Regions from separate parts of the Bradyrhizobium sp. 27S5 genome, predicted to be linked through region 4. Evidence: predicted binding sites of a transcription regulator. Region 4 holds the regulator's gene; each other region holds the start of a gene.

Region 1 (3,314 bases), 4.2 Mb from region 4:
AGATATACACAGCAGCTTTTGTGCTCGGCAGGCCCTGACCCATGCCGAAGCAATAGATCCGACCGTGTTCCAGGAACCGGCCGATCACCGATTTGACGCGAATATTCTCCGACAATCCTGGCAGCCCCGGCCGCAGGCAGCAGATGCCGCGCACCACGAGCTCGATCGCGACGCCGGCCTGCGAGGCCTCGTACAGGGCGTCGATGATGTCGGGATCGACCAGCGCGTTCATCTTCATCCAGATCGCGCCGGGCCGGCCATGTTTGACGTGGGCGATCTCGCCGTGGATGTGCTCGATGATCCGCTTGCGCAATGTGAGCGGCGACACCGCCATCTTCTCGATGTCGCTCGGCTCGGCATAACCGGTGATGTAGTTGAACACCCGCGCGACGTCGCGGCCGATGATCGGGTCCGAGGTAAAGTAGGAGACGTCGGTGTAGATGCGGGCGGTGACCGGATGATAGTTGCCGGTGCCGGTGTGCACATAGGTGGTGAGATTTCCGCCCTCGCGGCGCACCACCATCGACAGCTTGGCGTGCGTCTTCAGTTCGATGAACCCGTAGACGACCTGCACGCCGGCGCGTTCGAGGTCGCGCGCCCAGCGGATATTGGCCTCCTCGTCGAAGCGCGCCTTCAACTCGATCAGCGCGGTCACCGACTTGCCGGCCTCGGCGGCATCCGCCAGCGCGCGCACGACCGGCGAGTTGTTCGAGGTGCGGTAGAGTGTCTGCTTGATCGCGACGACGTCGGGGTCACGCGCAGCCTGCTGCAGGAACTGCACGACGACGTCGAAGGACTCGTAGGGATGATGGACCACGAGGTCCTTCTGCCGGATAGCGGCGAAGATATCGCCGCCATGGTCGCGCACCCGCTCGGGATGGCGCGGCACATAGGGCGGGAATTCGAGGTCCGGGCGATCGAGGCGGGTCAGCTGCGACAGCTCGTTCATCGCCAGCACGCCGTCGACCAGGATCACTTCATCATCCGCCGCCGACAGAGCGTGCTGCACGAAGCTGCGGAGCTCTTCCGGCATCTTGGCTTCGATCTCGAGCCGGATCACCGATCCGCGCCGGCGGCGCTTCAGCGCCGTCTCGAACAGGCGAACGAGGTCCTCGGCTTCTTCCTCGATTTCGAGTTCGGAGTCCCTGATGATGCGAAACGCGCCCTGGCCCTTGACGGTGTAGCCGGGGAACAGGCGGCCGATGAACAGACCAGTGGCCTGCTCGAGTGTGATCAGCCGCGCCGGACCGCCGTCCTTCGTGGAGGGAAGGCGGATGAAGCGGTCGATCTTGCCGGGCATGCGGATCAGCGCGTTCATCGCCTTGCCGTCGGATATCCGCGACAATTGCAGCGCCACCGTGAAGCCGAGGTTCGGGATGAACGGGAAGGGATGCGCCGGGTCGATCGCCAGCGGCGTCAGCAGCGGGAAGATGTTGTGGAGGAAGTGATCTTCGATCCAGGTGCGTTCGGATTTGGTGACGTCGCGCCCGTCGACCAGCTGGATGCCGACCTTGGACAGGATCGTCCGCAGATCGCTCCAGATCGCCTGCTGGTCGGAGGCGAGCTGTGAGACGGTCTTGTTGATCATCACGAGCTGCTCGGCCGGCAGCAGGCCGTCCGGGCTGCGCTCGGCAATGCCTTCGCGGACCTGCGCCTTGATGCCGGCGACGCGGACCATGAAGAACTCGTCAAGGTTATTCGCCGAAATCGACAGGAAGCGGACCCGCTCCAGCACAGGATGGCCGGTATTGACCGATTCCTCGAGCACCCGGCGGTTGAAGTGCAGCCAGGAGAGCTCCCGGTTGATGAATCGCTCGGGGCTGGATGCAATCGCCGGGACGGCGGGTAGCTCCGCCTCTTTTTCTTTGATTTCAGTAGCTTGTGCCGAGTCCATCAAGTGCTGGTCCAATTCGGGGCAGGGAGCCGGAGCGGTGTAGCCGAGGGCCGCACAGACCATGTGATATTGCGATGACGTTTCGATGACATTGATGTTCCGCCGGCCTGCGCCGTCAAGCCGCGGGACCCGTCAGGCATCGCGCAACAGTTCCGCCGCCAGCGCCCGCGTCACCGGACGGCCGAGCCGCAGTGCCTCGGTGTCCAGGAGCTCGACCGCCTGCCGGACGGCGGTATAGGAGCGCTCGATCCGGTTGCAGAGGTAGCTAACCAGCGGCTCGTCCACGTTCATCTGGCGGTCGGCGCAGAATTTTACGATCAGGCCGCGGAACAGCTGGTCGTCGGGCGGCAGCAGCGTCACCGTCGGCACCGCGCGGAGCCGGGAGCGCAGGTCGCGCAATTCGATCTCGAACGCTGACGGCGGAATGCGCGCCGTGATCAGCACGAAGGCATCGTCCTGGCGCGCGAGATTCATCAGATGGAACATCGCGCGCTCGTCGAAATCCGACGGCCTCAGGTCCTCGACCACCAGCGCTCCGGTCGCAAGCGCGGTCGGCACCGCCTCGGCGGTCAGCGCATGCGCGGCGGTCGAGCGCGCGCCGGCGCTCTCGGTCCAGATCGCGGCGAGGTGGCTTTTACCGGAGCCGTCCGGTCCCACCAGCAGCATGATTCGGTTCGGCCAGTCGGGCCAGCCATCGATCAGCGCCAGCGCAGCCTCATTGGCGGGCCCCTCGAGGAAATCGTCGCGGGTCAGTTTCTCCTCGTGCGGCAGGGCCAAGGCCAATTGACGAGGTTGAACGCTACCGGCCACGCAAGTCTCCAAACCGCTTCATTTTAGCATGAAAACCGGCTTCCACTTTTCCGGATCATGCCTACCGAGCTTCGATCGTGCTCATGTGCCGCACCCACTCCACGAGATAGAGGGACACCGAACCCAAAGTAAAGATCGTGACCAAACCCATCAGGATCAGGTCGTAGGGGTGCGGCTGGAAGCCGAAGCCGAGCGAGGCCAGCACCAGCGCTGCGAATGCGACCTGCGCCACCGTGTTGAGCTTCGACACCATCAGCGGCTTCATCTCGACCGGCTTGTCGAACAACCATGACACAATCACGGCGGAGACGATCATGATGTCGCGCGACACCACCAGAATCACGATCCAGCGCGGTACCGCGCCCCAGATTCCGAGCGCGACATAGATCGACACCAGCAGCGCCTTGTCGGCGAGCGGGTCGAGCAGGGCGCCGAGCTCGCTCGTCATGTTGAAGCGCTTGGCGAGGAAACCGTCGACTGCGTCCGAGACGCCGGCGATCACGAAGATCGCGAACGCGATCTCCATCTGGCTGGACACGATGGCCCAGACGATCACCGGCACCAGGATGATGCGGCCGAGGGTGATGATATTCGGAATGCTCAACTTGAG
Region 2 (3,314 bases), 3.6 Mb from region 4:
ATTCCGCTGTTCCGTCAGAACGAAGCCTGAGAGTTGGGCCGTTGTTCAGGGTGCCGTTCAAGAAGCCGGACAGCTTGCAATCGCCATAACGGATAGGCGCGCTCCAACTGAGGTCAAGGGTTTGGACAGCATGTGTCGCAACACCCTTATGAGCTTCTGGCTGGTCGGTCGATGAACTCTTGCTTTCGCGATGTTCCTTCAACATAGCCTAGGCCTCCTTTTAGCCCGCGAATTGCGGGCAACCTCTGGTTTAAGGGGGGTGTGCAAGAAGACCAGTGAGATGCCTCACAATCTACAATCGCGATTTAGTGATCTTCCCCCGCAGCAGGGGGCGGAGCGTGCATGTGGTTAGATCAATACCGTCCCGGCACGTACATCTCCGGCGGGATCGGGCCGCGGTGATAGTCGGGGTTGCGCACCCGCGGCGGCAGCACGACCGGCTGGTGTACGACCTGCTGATACGGGATCTGGCTCAGCAGATGCGAGATGCAGTTGAGCCGGGCGCGCTTCTTGTCGACGGCGTCGACGATCCACCACGGCGAGTCCTGCAGATGGGTGCGCTCCAGCATCGTCTCCTTGGCCTTGGTGTACTGCTCCCAGCGGGTGCGCGCCTCGACGTCCATCGGGCTCAGCTTCCACTGCTTCAGAGGGTCATGGATCCGCATCGAGAAACGGAACGCCTGTTCCTCGTCGGTGATCGAGAACCAGTATTTCAGGAGGATGGTGCCGGAGCGGATCAGCATGCGCTCGAATTCCGGCACCGAATTGAAGAATTCCTCGTACTGCTCGTCGGTGCAGAACCCCATCACCTTCTCGACGCCGGCGCGGTTGTACCAGCTGCGGTCGAACAGCACCATTTCGCCGCCGGCCGGCAGATGCGACACGTAGCGCTGAAAATACCATTGCGTGCGTTCGCGCTCGTTCGGCGCCGGCAGCGCCGCGACGCGGCAAATGCGCGGGTTGAGCCGCTGGGTGATGCGCTTGATGACGCCGCCCTTGCCGGCGGAATCGCGACCCTCGAACAGCACCACGACCTTCTTCTTCTCGTGCTGCACCCAGTCCTGCAGCTTCACCAGCTCGCCCTGCAGCCGCAGCAATTCGCGGAAATAGATCTTGCGGTCGATCGACGGATGTCCAGCGGCCCCGTCATGGTCGAGCCCGTTGAGCCTGTCGTCGTCGAGCTCAAGCTCAAGTTCCTCATCGAGGCTGTCGGCCATCTCCTGGTGGATGCGGGCGCGCAAGGCTTCGTCGCGCAAGGCTTCATCTCGGGAGGCTTCGTCGGTGAGGTGGGGGGCGGTCATGCAGGTCCGTCTTTCAGTGTGTTAGATGGATCGACGGGAGCATTGACGGGCGATGTTACCCCTCTATGACAATGGCATGACCGCTGTTTCACGCAGTCGGCGGGACTGTGCTAACAAGCGCCAACAACAATGGGAGACGCCGATGATTTCGCTCACGCCAAAAGACGTCCTGCCGGAGGACGCGACCGCCGGCACGCTGGTCGGACGGGTCTGGCTGCCGCAGGCCGGCGGCCCGGCCGTAGTCGCGGTGCGGACGGACGGCGTGTTCGATGTCACGGCACGGTTCCCGACGGTGAGTGCGCTGTGCGAGGAGAGCGATCCCGCCGCGGCGCTGCGCACGACCAAAGGCGAGCGGCTCGGCGATTTCGACGCGATCCTCGCCAACACGCCGCCGGATCGCCGCGACGGCGCAAAACCGCATCTGCTCGCGCCGGTCGACCTGCAGGTGCTGAAGGCCGCCGGCGTCACTTTCGCGATCTCGATGCTGGAGCGCGTGATCGAGGAGCGGGCGCGCGGCAATCCGTCCTCGGCGGAGGCGATCCGCACCGAGGTGGTGCGGCTGGTCGGCGACGATCTCTCCAAGCTGAAGCCCGGCTCCGAGCAGGCGATGAAGCTGAAGCAGGTGCTGATCGACCAGAACGCCTGGAGCCAGTATCTGGAGGTCGGCATCGGCCCGGACGCGGAAGTGTTCACCAAGGCGCCGACGCTGTCCTCGGTCGGCACCGGCATGGATGCCGGGCTGCATCCGAAGTCGACCTGGAACAATCCGGAGCCGGAGGTCGTGCTCATTGTTTCCGGCGCCGGCAAGATTGTCGGTGCCGCGCTCGGCAACGACGTCAATCTGCGCGATTTCGAGGGCCGCTCGGCGCTGCTATTGTCGAAGGCCAAGGATAACAACGCCTCTTGCGCGATCGGCCCGCTGCTCAGGTTGTTCGACCAGACCTTCTCGCTCGACGACGTCAGGAAGATGGATGTCGGCCTGACCGTGAAGGGCGCGGACGGTTTCGTGCTCGAAGGCCATTCCTCGATCTCAAAGATCAGCCGCGACCCGACCGACCTGGTCGCCCAGACCATCGGCCCCGTGCATCAATATCCCGACGGGTTTGCGCTGTTCCTCGGCACGATGTTCGCACCCGTCAAGGACCGCGACGCCAAGGGTGAGGGCTTCACCCACAAGCGCGACGACATCGTCACCATCGAAGCCCCTCAGCTCGGCAAGCTCGTCAACCGCATGCGCAGCAGCGACGAATGCGAGCCCTGGACCTTCGGCGTCGGAGCGCTGATGAAGAATTTGGCGCAGCGCAAGGTACTGTGAGGGCGCGGGCAGAGCGCAGGGTGGGTTAGCCGACCACGTCCGCCGTAGCTCAACGAGCTAAGGCGGAAGGCGTAACCCACCATCTTCGCCGCGAGCGACACGGTGGGTTGGATTGCTTTTGCGTCTCCGGAGACTCGCGCAGCGCAAGCGCACTTAGCTCGAACATGTTCGGAAACCTGCGCGGCAGGTTGATCGCGCGCTGGAACTTGAGGGCGCCGCGCGGGGGAACTTTGGCATTGCCACTTTTTCCCGATTTGTGTGATCTGCTTCATGCTCGCCCGCGCATGATCCGTGTCAGCATATCGGCTGGGACGCGAACAGAAGGAGTCGCGGACATGCGCGAATGGTCAAAGGGACTGCCCGATTGGCTTGCAACGGATATGCTGGTGATTGCCGTCGCACTGGCCATCATCGTGACCGGCGTATGGATCGCGCCGTAGCTGGGTTGTTGCGCCGTCGTTCAGCCGATCTGGCGACCAGCTTCATGCCGACGGTCGGACGCCTGCTCAGTCGTAGCCCTGGACCTTCGGCGCCGGTGCGCTGATGAGGACCATGGCGCAGCGCAGCTGCTCTAGCGAGCGCTGCCTTCGCCCTCAGCGAGACGGGGAAAGCTCGGTCAGCTTGAGCGACCGCACCATGTGCGCGGTCGCGGCCTTGTATGTCAGGAAGTGCGGCGTCACGAGATGCGCCTGGTAGGC
Region 3 (3,314 bases), 3.9 Mb from region 4:
GCGACCTCTTCCTTGCTGAGGTCGTTTTCCTTGTCCTTCATCAGGAAGCGGATCGCCTCCGAGGTCAGGTACATGTCGTTACGGGTGTTGCCGACGACTTCCGCCGGCACCTTGTTCAGCGAACCGTACTTCTGCACCTGGTCGCCGACGTCCTTCACCAGCACCGACAGCGAGGGATAGGTGCCTTCGCTGATGTGGTGCGACGAGACGTATTGGGTCACCGCCGGGCGGGGATCGCCGATGATGCTGTGGCCGGCGCCCTTGGCCGCGACCACCTTGGAGGCGGCCTCCGAGGTCTTCTGGAACTGGGCCACCTGGCTCTCCGGCAGCGCGCGGTTCAGCGCGTAGGCGGTCGGCACGGTACCGATCAGGATCAGCATGATCAGGCCCATGCCCTTCTGGCCGTCGTTCGAGCCGTGGGCGAAGCTGACGCCGGTGCAGGTCAGGATCAGCAGGCCGCGGATCCAGAGCGGGGGCGCCTTGTTGCCTTCCGGCGCGGCGTAGAGCGCCGGGTTCCTGACGATCACCTTCAGCAGCAGCAGCAGCAGGGCGGCGCAGATAAAGCCGACCAGCGGAGACAGCAGAAGCGCGTAGCCGATCTCGGTGGCCTTGCCCCAATCCACGCCCGAGGTGCCGTCACGGCCGCGCAACAGCGCGTTGGCGACGCCGACGCCGATGATCGAGCCGATCAGCGTATGCGAGGAGGAGGCGGGCAGACCGAAATACCAGGTGCCGAGATTCCACAGGATCGCGGCGATCAACAGCGCGAACACCATGGCAAAGCCGGCGCTGGAGCCAACCTGCAGGATCAATTCCACCGGCAGCAGCGAGACGATGCCGAACGCCACCGCGCCGGTCGAGGTCAAGACGCCGAGGAAGTTGAACAGGCCGGACCACATCACCGCAGCTTCCGCCGGCAGCGAGTGGGTGTAGATCACGGTGGCCACCGCGTTGGCGGTGTCGTGGAAGCCATTCACGAACTCGAAGCCGAGCGCGATCAACAACGCGACCAGCAGCAGCAAGTAGGGCAGGTAGGAGGTGACCCTGGTGCCGGTGGCGTCGACGTCCGAATAGATGCTGTAGGCAACGTACAAAAGTCCCGCGGCAAGGATGCCGAAGAAGATGATCATCGTGAGCGGGTTAAAACCCTTGTCGAGATTGGGCCGCGACGCCGGCTGTATCGGCGCTCCATCGGCCAGCGATGAATTGAGTGTAATGTCGGTCATTCTGACGCCCCTCGTAGTTGGAGGGGCATTTTTGACTGATGGAGTTGAAGGTTAGATGACAAGCTCAACGTTGTTTTGCGCAGCGCAAGCAGGTGCTTGAATCCGCGTCATGCGTCATGTGCTGAATCTTGCTGCTTCTCCTTGAAATCGTTTGAACAGTCCCGCGAATACGGACACGACGGGACTGGCGCGGGTGGTGGATATCGCACGATCATTCGTGCGCATCGTCGGTCCAGGACGGCTGTTTCGGGAGTGAGGATGGAGGTGGCGCGCCGCACGATCGGGGCTAGCAAACCGCGCAGCGCGCCCGCCTCAGGGTACGTCATGGCGTGAACATGACGCCCGATGCCCGTAGACACGTGAGGGTATCACGGATCAATTCAAGGTTGTAGGGATTTATCAGCGTTTTGAACAATTTCACGTTGAAGTGTGATCCTGCAGTTCCCCCGGAACTCAAGCCGCGTGGGCTGAATTGCGCAGCTGATTTGCGGCGATTTTCAGATCGTCGATAAAGCGTTGATATTCCAGCGCCTTGGCTTTCTCGTCGGGCAGCCGCAACAGATAGGACGGGTGTACGGTGACCAGCACCCTGGTTCCGTCATGCTCGATCAGCTGGCCGCGGTTCCTGTGGATAGGTGTGATCTTGCCGAGCACGCTCTGCGCGGCCGTGGCGCCGAGCGCCACCACGAGCTCCGGCTTGATGGCGGCGAGCTCGCGCTCATACCACTGCCGGCAGGCGCGGATCTCCGGTGTGCCCGGCTTCTGGTGCAGCCGGATCTTGCCGCGCGGCACGAACTTGAAGTGTTTCACCGCATTGGTGATGTAGACCTTGGCGCGCGCGATGCCGGCTTCCTCAAGCGCGCGATCGAGCATCTGCCCGGCGGGACCGACGAAGGGATGGCCGGCGAGATCTTCCTTGTCGCCGGGCTGCTCCCCGACCAGCATCAGCGTCGCGCCTTGCGGCCCTTCGCCGAACACGGTTTGTGTTGCGTCCTTCCACAGCGGGCAGGCGCGGCAAGCGGCGGCCTCGTCGCGCAAGGCTGCGATCGCGTCACGAGTTTGCTTGTCCTGAGTTTGCTTGTCTTGGGTATGCATGTCGCGAGCTTGCTTGCGGGGCATCGGCATATCCTGCCGCTGCTGCGGCTCGGCGGCCTTGCGTGCGATGAAGGGGCCGCTGGTCATGCGCATGGCGTCTTCGATCAGAGGTTTAATGATCGAGTCCTCGGGCAGGTTCCTCCAATAGGCCTGCGGCATCTCCATCACTTTCAGCCGCGCGGGATTGAAGCGGCCGTTGTCATGCCGCCGCCAGACCTCCTCGAGCCGGTCCTCGCTCGGCACCTCGGATTTGGCAACGCCCGGCGTGATCGAGATCGCGTGCCCGTCCCAATGTGCGCAGGCGTCGGGGGTCAGGATCGACCACGGCATGTCGGCGAAGCGGCCGGCGAAGAACGGTGCGGCGTGCTCGACGATGCGATGCTCCGGCTCGAACCAGGCGACGTAATGCGCCTTCTGCTCGCGGCCGATCTCGCGGAAGCGCAGATGCGCGTGCATCCTGTCGATATCGCGATAGACCGCGCGCGCCATCGCGTGGACCTCGGCGACGTCGGGATCATCAGTCGCGCTGAGCAGATCATGATGGCTGCGCAGCCGCCACAGCAGGCGATAGAGCAGGACGAAGCGCGTGTCATTGCGATGCAGGATCGCGGTCCTTGCCAGCTCGACGAATTTCGCTGTGACGTTGAACTGCGCCTGCGGCGTATCAGGCAATTCATTCACGCAGGATGCCGAAAACAGTTCGTCGTCGCTGCGCACCGTCCACGTGACGTCCGACGGCTTCACGTCATTCAGCACCAATCGCCGCGCGGCCTTGCGCCAGCCTTCGAAATCGGTGTCGTTGTCGAGCACGATGATACGCATGCGATTGCTCCGTTTCCGTCACGCCGCCATTTTCCGGGCCGTCGCGCCGGACGCCGCGGGCGAACCGGCGGCGTACAGTTCGGCCGCTCCTGAATCCCATTGATTCCGCTCATGAATCACGGAACTCACCAATCCGATTGACTCCGCCGGCCCTGTTAGCTTTATATTAGA
Region 4 (3,314 bases):
TTGGTTGCGATCAGCCAGGCGCCCTCACCGCGCTCGAAGCCGAGATCGACCCGGGCGAAGACGGGGAGCAGATGCGACGAGGCGCTGTTGGTCATGGCGTTCACTGCCGGTTTGAAGCCGACAATTGCCGGGCGGCTTGACGCCAGTGCAGCAACGGCCAGCTTCGGAAAACAAAACGGCCGCCTTTGCGGGCGGCACGTACAGGCATTCTATGCTGCGGCCAGTAGGTGTCAATCGCCAGAAGCCGGCCTTTGCCGGCCTTCCTGCGATGCGGAACGAGCGCAATCCGGAGCATTCCGGTGCGGTGGAAAAGCCTCATTGCAGTGCTTAACTTTGTGGGAACATGTGGACGCACGGCCGCGGACTCTTGCGCCAGAGTCACGCCATATTGTAGCGTTTGGCCTGTCGGGTACGACATCTCGTGCGGCAGTACTGGACCCTCTAAGTAGCCTTCGTGTCTCACGTAAACGTTCGGGCGCAAGACCGCGCCCGGCGAGGGCTAAGGGATTCTGGCCGCTGGGATTTTGACCCGGATTTGGCTCGCAGCGCCGCTCCAATGACTGGCCGGCGCGATGCGAAAGGAAGAATGCGATGACTGTATTGACCTGGTCCGACGATCGCGTCGAGCAGCTGAAGAAGCTCTGGGAGTCTGGCCTCTCGGCCAGCCAGATCGCCGCGGAACTTGGCAATGTGACGCGAAACGCCGTGATCGGCAAAGTGCATCGGCTCGGCCTCTCCGGCCGCGCCAAGGCCCCCTCCACGGCGGCACCGCGGCAGCGCAAGGCCCGCCCCGCCCAGCACATGATGCGGGTGGCGCGTCCGGTCTCGCGCGGTAACACCGCGCTGGCGCACGCCTTCGAGGTCGAGATGGAGCCCGATCCGATCTCCTACGACAACGTTGTGCCGATGAGCCAGCGGCTGTCGCTGCTCGAGCTGAATGAAGCCACCTGCCACTGGCCGGTCGGCGATCCCTCGAGCCCGGAATTCTTCTTCTGCGGCGGCAAGGCGCTCGGCGGCCTGCCCTATTGCGCGCACCATTCGCGCGTCGCCTACCAGCCCGCCGGCGATCGCCGCCGGCCGTCGGCGAAACCGCAGATCAAGTGAGCACTCGGGACACTGGCGTAGGACTGAAAAAGAAATCCCCGTGAAAGCGGGGATTTTTTTGTGGCTCGTCGCCCGGATGCATCACCGGCGTCGTCCCGGCGCAGGCCGGGACCCATAACCACGAATGGGTGTTGTTAGAAAGCTGTCTGGCCACTTGCCCATTGCGCCGGCCGCGGCGTATGGGTCCCGGCTTTCGCCGGGACGACGCCGTGTTGCGGCTTGTGAATGCCGCGCGGCCTTACGGCTGCGGCTCGGCCTTCGCGAAGCGGTCGTCGAGCGCGTAGCCGGCGCCGCGCACGGTGCGGATCGGATCCTGCTCGCGGCCCGGATTGAGCAACTTGCGCAGGCGGCCGATATGCACGTCGACGGTGCGCTCGTCGATATAGATGTCGCGGCCCCAGACGCTGTCGAGCAGCTGCTCGCGGCTGAACACCCGGCCGGGATGCTCGAGGAAGAATTCGAGCAGACGATATTCGGTCGGCCCGAGATCGATCGGGCGGCCGGAGCGCGCCACGCGGCGCTTCTCGCGGTCGAGTTCGATATCGCCATAGGTCAGCACGGTGGCAAGCCGCTCCGGGCTCGCACGGCGCAGCAGGCCCTTCACCCGCGCGAGCAGCTCGGGCACCGAGAACGGCTTGACGATGTAATCGTCGGCGCCGGTGGCAAGCCCGCGCACGCGCTCACTCTCCTCGCCGCGCGCGGTCAGCATGATGATCGGAAGCTGCTTGGTCTCGGGCCGCGCCCGCAGACGGCGGCACAGCTCGATGCCGGACAGGCCCGGCAGCATCCAATCGAGTACCACGAGGTCGGGGATGCGCTCCTTCAACCTGGTGTCGGCGTCGTCGCCGCGTCCCACCGTTTCGACGTCGTAGCCTTCCGCATCGAGGTTGTAGCGCAACAGCGTCGTCAGCGCTTCCTCGTCTTCGACTACCAGAATGCGTGCGCTCATCGGTCTAAGTTCTTTCTCTGTGGTGATCCGTTGCCCAAACGCAAACCGAAACACTCAACCCCTGAGCATATTCCCCGTGGAAACGGTTTGTCGCGACGACAATCCGGTTCCGCCGATGCGGATCATGCCCTAGTTGCCCGGCACCGTGGTGGCGAAATTGGTCATATCGCCCTTCGGACGCTTGTCGGTGATCTGCTGGCCCTCGATCATGTAGAACACGGTCTCGGCGATGTTGGTGGCGTGGTCGCCGATCCGCTCGATGTTCTTGGCGCAGAACATCAGATGGATGCAGAACGAGATGTTGCGCGGATCCTCCATCATGTAGGTGAGCAGCTCGCGGAACAGCGAGGTGCAGATCGCATCGACCTCCTCGTCGCCCTTCCAGACGTTCATCGCCGCCGGCAGATCGTGCGCCGCATAGGCGTCGAGCACCGACTTGACCTGAGACAGTACGAGGTCGGTCATGTGCTCGAGGCCGCGGATCAACTTCAGCGGCTGGAAATCGCTCTCCAGCGCGGCGACGCGCTTGCCCATGTTCTTGGCGAGGTCGCCGATCCGCTCGAGGTCGGTCGCGACGCGCATCGCGCTGACGATCTCGCGCAGGTCGATCGCCATCGGCTGGCGGCGGGCGATCGTCAGCACCGCGCGCTCTTCGATGACGCGCTGCAGATTGTCGATCTCGATGTCGGCGGCGACCACGCGCTTGCCCAGCGCGACGTCGCGGCGGATCAGCGCGTCGACCGACTCGGTGATCATGCGCTCGACGAGGCCGCCCATCTCGGCGACCAGGCGGGTCAACTCCTGCAGGTCGCTGTCGAATGCCTTGGCGGTATGTTCAGAAGCCATCGCTTGTCTCCTCAGCCGAACCGGCCGGTGATGTAGTCCTGCGTGCGTCGATCGCTCGGCGAGGTGAAAATCTTGTTGGTGTCGTCGAACTCGATCAGCTCGCCGAGATACATGAAGGCGGTCTTGTCGGAGACGCGCGCCGCCTGCTGCATGTTGTGGGTGACGATCGCGATCGTGTAGTCCTCGGAGAGCTCCTGGATCAGCTCCTCGACCTTGGCGGTCGAGATCGGGTCGAGCGCCGAGCACGGCTCGTCGAACAGGATCACCTCGGGACGCACCGCCACGGTGCGCGCGATGCACAGCCGCTGCTGCTGGCCGCCGGAGAGCGACAGGCCGGAGGCGTTCAGCTTGTCCTTGACCTCGTTCCACAGCGCGCCGCCGCGCAGCGCCTTCTCGACCCGGTCGTCCATCTCGG

The links. The regulator PhoB, encoded in region 4, activates phosphate uptake and scavenging genes when phosphate is short. The targets are predictions, from matches to a motif close to TGTCATNNANCTGTCAT.
Region 1: WDM24_RS17990 (RNA degradosome polyphosphate kinase) is a predicted target of PhoB. The motif match lies at 1,969-1,985, and genes of this name have one in related genera.
Region 2: ppk2 (polyphosphate kinase 2) is a predicted target of PhoB. The motif match lies at 1,367-1,383, and genes of this name have one in related genera.
Region 3: WDM24_RS13240 (inorganic phosphate transporter) is a predicted target of PhoB. The motif match lies at 1,271-1,287, and genes of this name have one in related genera.

What each region holds. Positions count from the first base shown of each region.
Region 1 covers NZ_CP147714.1:3,907,014-3,910,327, forward strand. The annotation lists gene WDM24_RS17990 (RNA degradosome polyphosphate kinase) at 1-1,894, opposite strand, end outside; gene WDM24_RS17995 (DnaA ATPase domain-containing protein) at 2,027-2,704, opposite strand; gene WDM24_RS18000 (CDP-alcohol phosphatidyltransferase family protein) at 2,766-3,308, opposite strand.
Region 2 covers NZ_CP147714.1:2,592,636-2,595,949, forward strand. The annotation lists gene WDM24_RS12130 (DUF6294 family protein) at 1-205, opposite strand, end outside; gene ppk2 (polyphosphate kinase 2) at 354-1,301, opposite strand; gene WDM24_RS12140 (fumarylacetoacetate hydrolase family protein) at 1,444-2,616, shown strand; gene WDM24_RS12145 (putative quinol monooxygenase) at 3,210-3,314, opposite strand, start outside.
Region 3 covers NZ_CP147714.1:2,841,317-2,844,630, forward strand. The annotation lists gene WDM24_RS13240 (inorganic phosphate transporter) at 1-1,226, opposite strand, end outside; gene WDM24_RS13245 (UdgX family uracil-DNA binding protein) at 1,680-3,143, opposite strand.
Region 4 covers NZ_CP147714.1:8,092,205-8,095,518, forward strand. The annotation lists gene WDM24_RS38110 (aspartate aminotransferase family protein) at 1-95, opposite strand, end outside; gene WDM24_RS38115 (GcrA family cell cycle regulator) at 592-1,104, shown strand; gene phoB (phosphate regulon transcriptional regulator PhoB) at 1,343-2,053, opposite strand; gene phoU (phosphate signaling complex protein PhoU) at 2,183-2,899, opposite strand; gene pstB (phosphate ABC transporter ATP-binding protein PstB) at 2,911-3,314, opposite strand, start outside.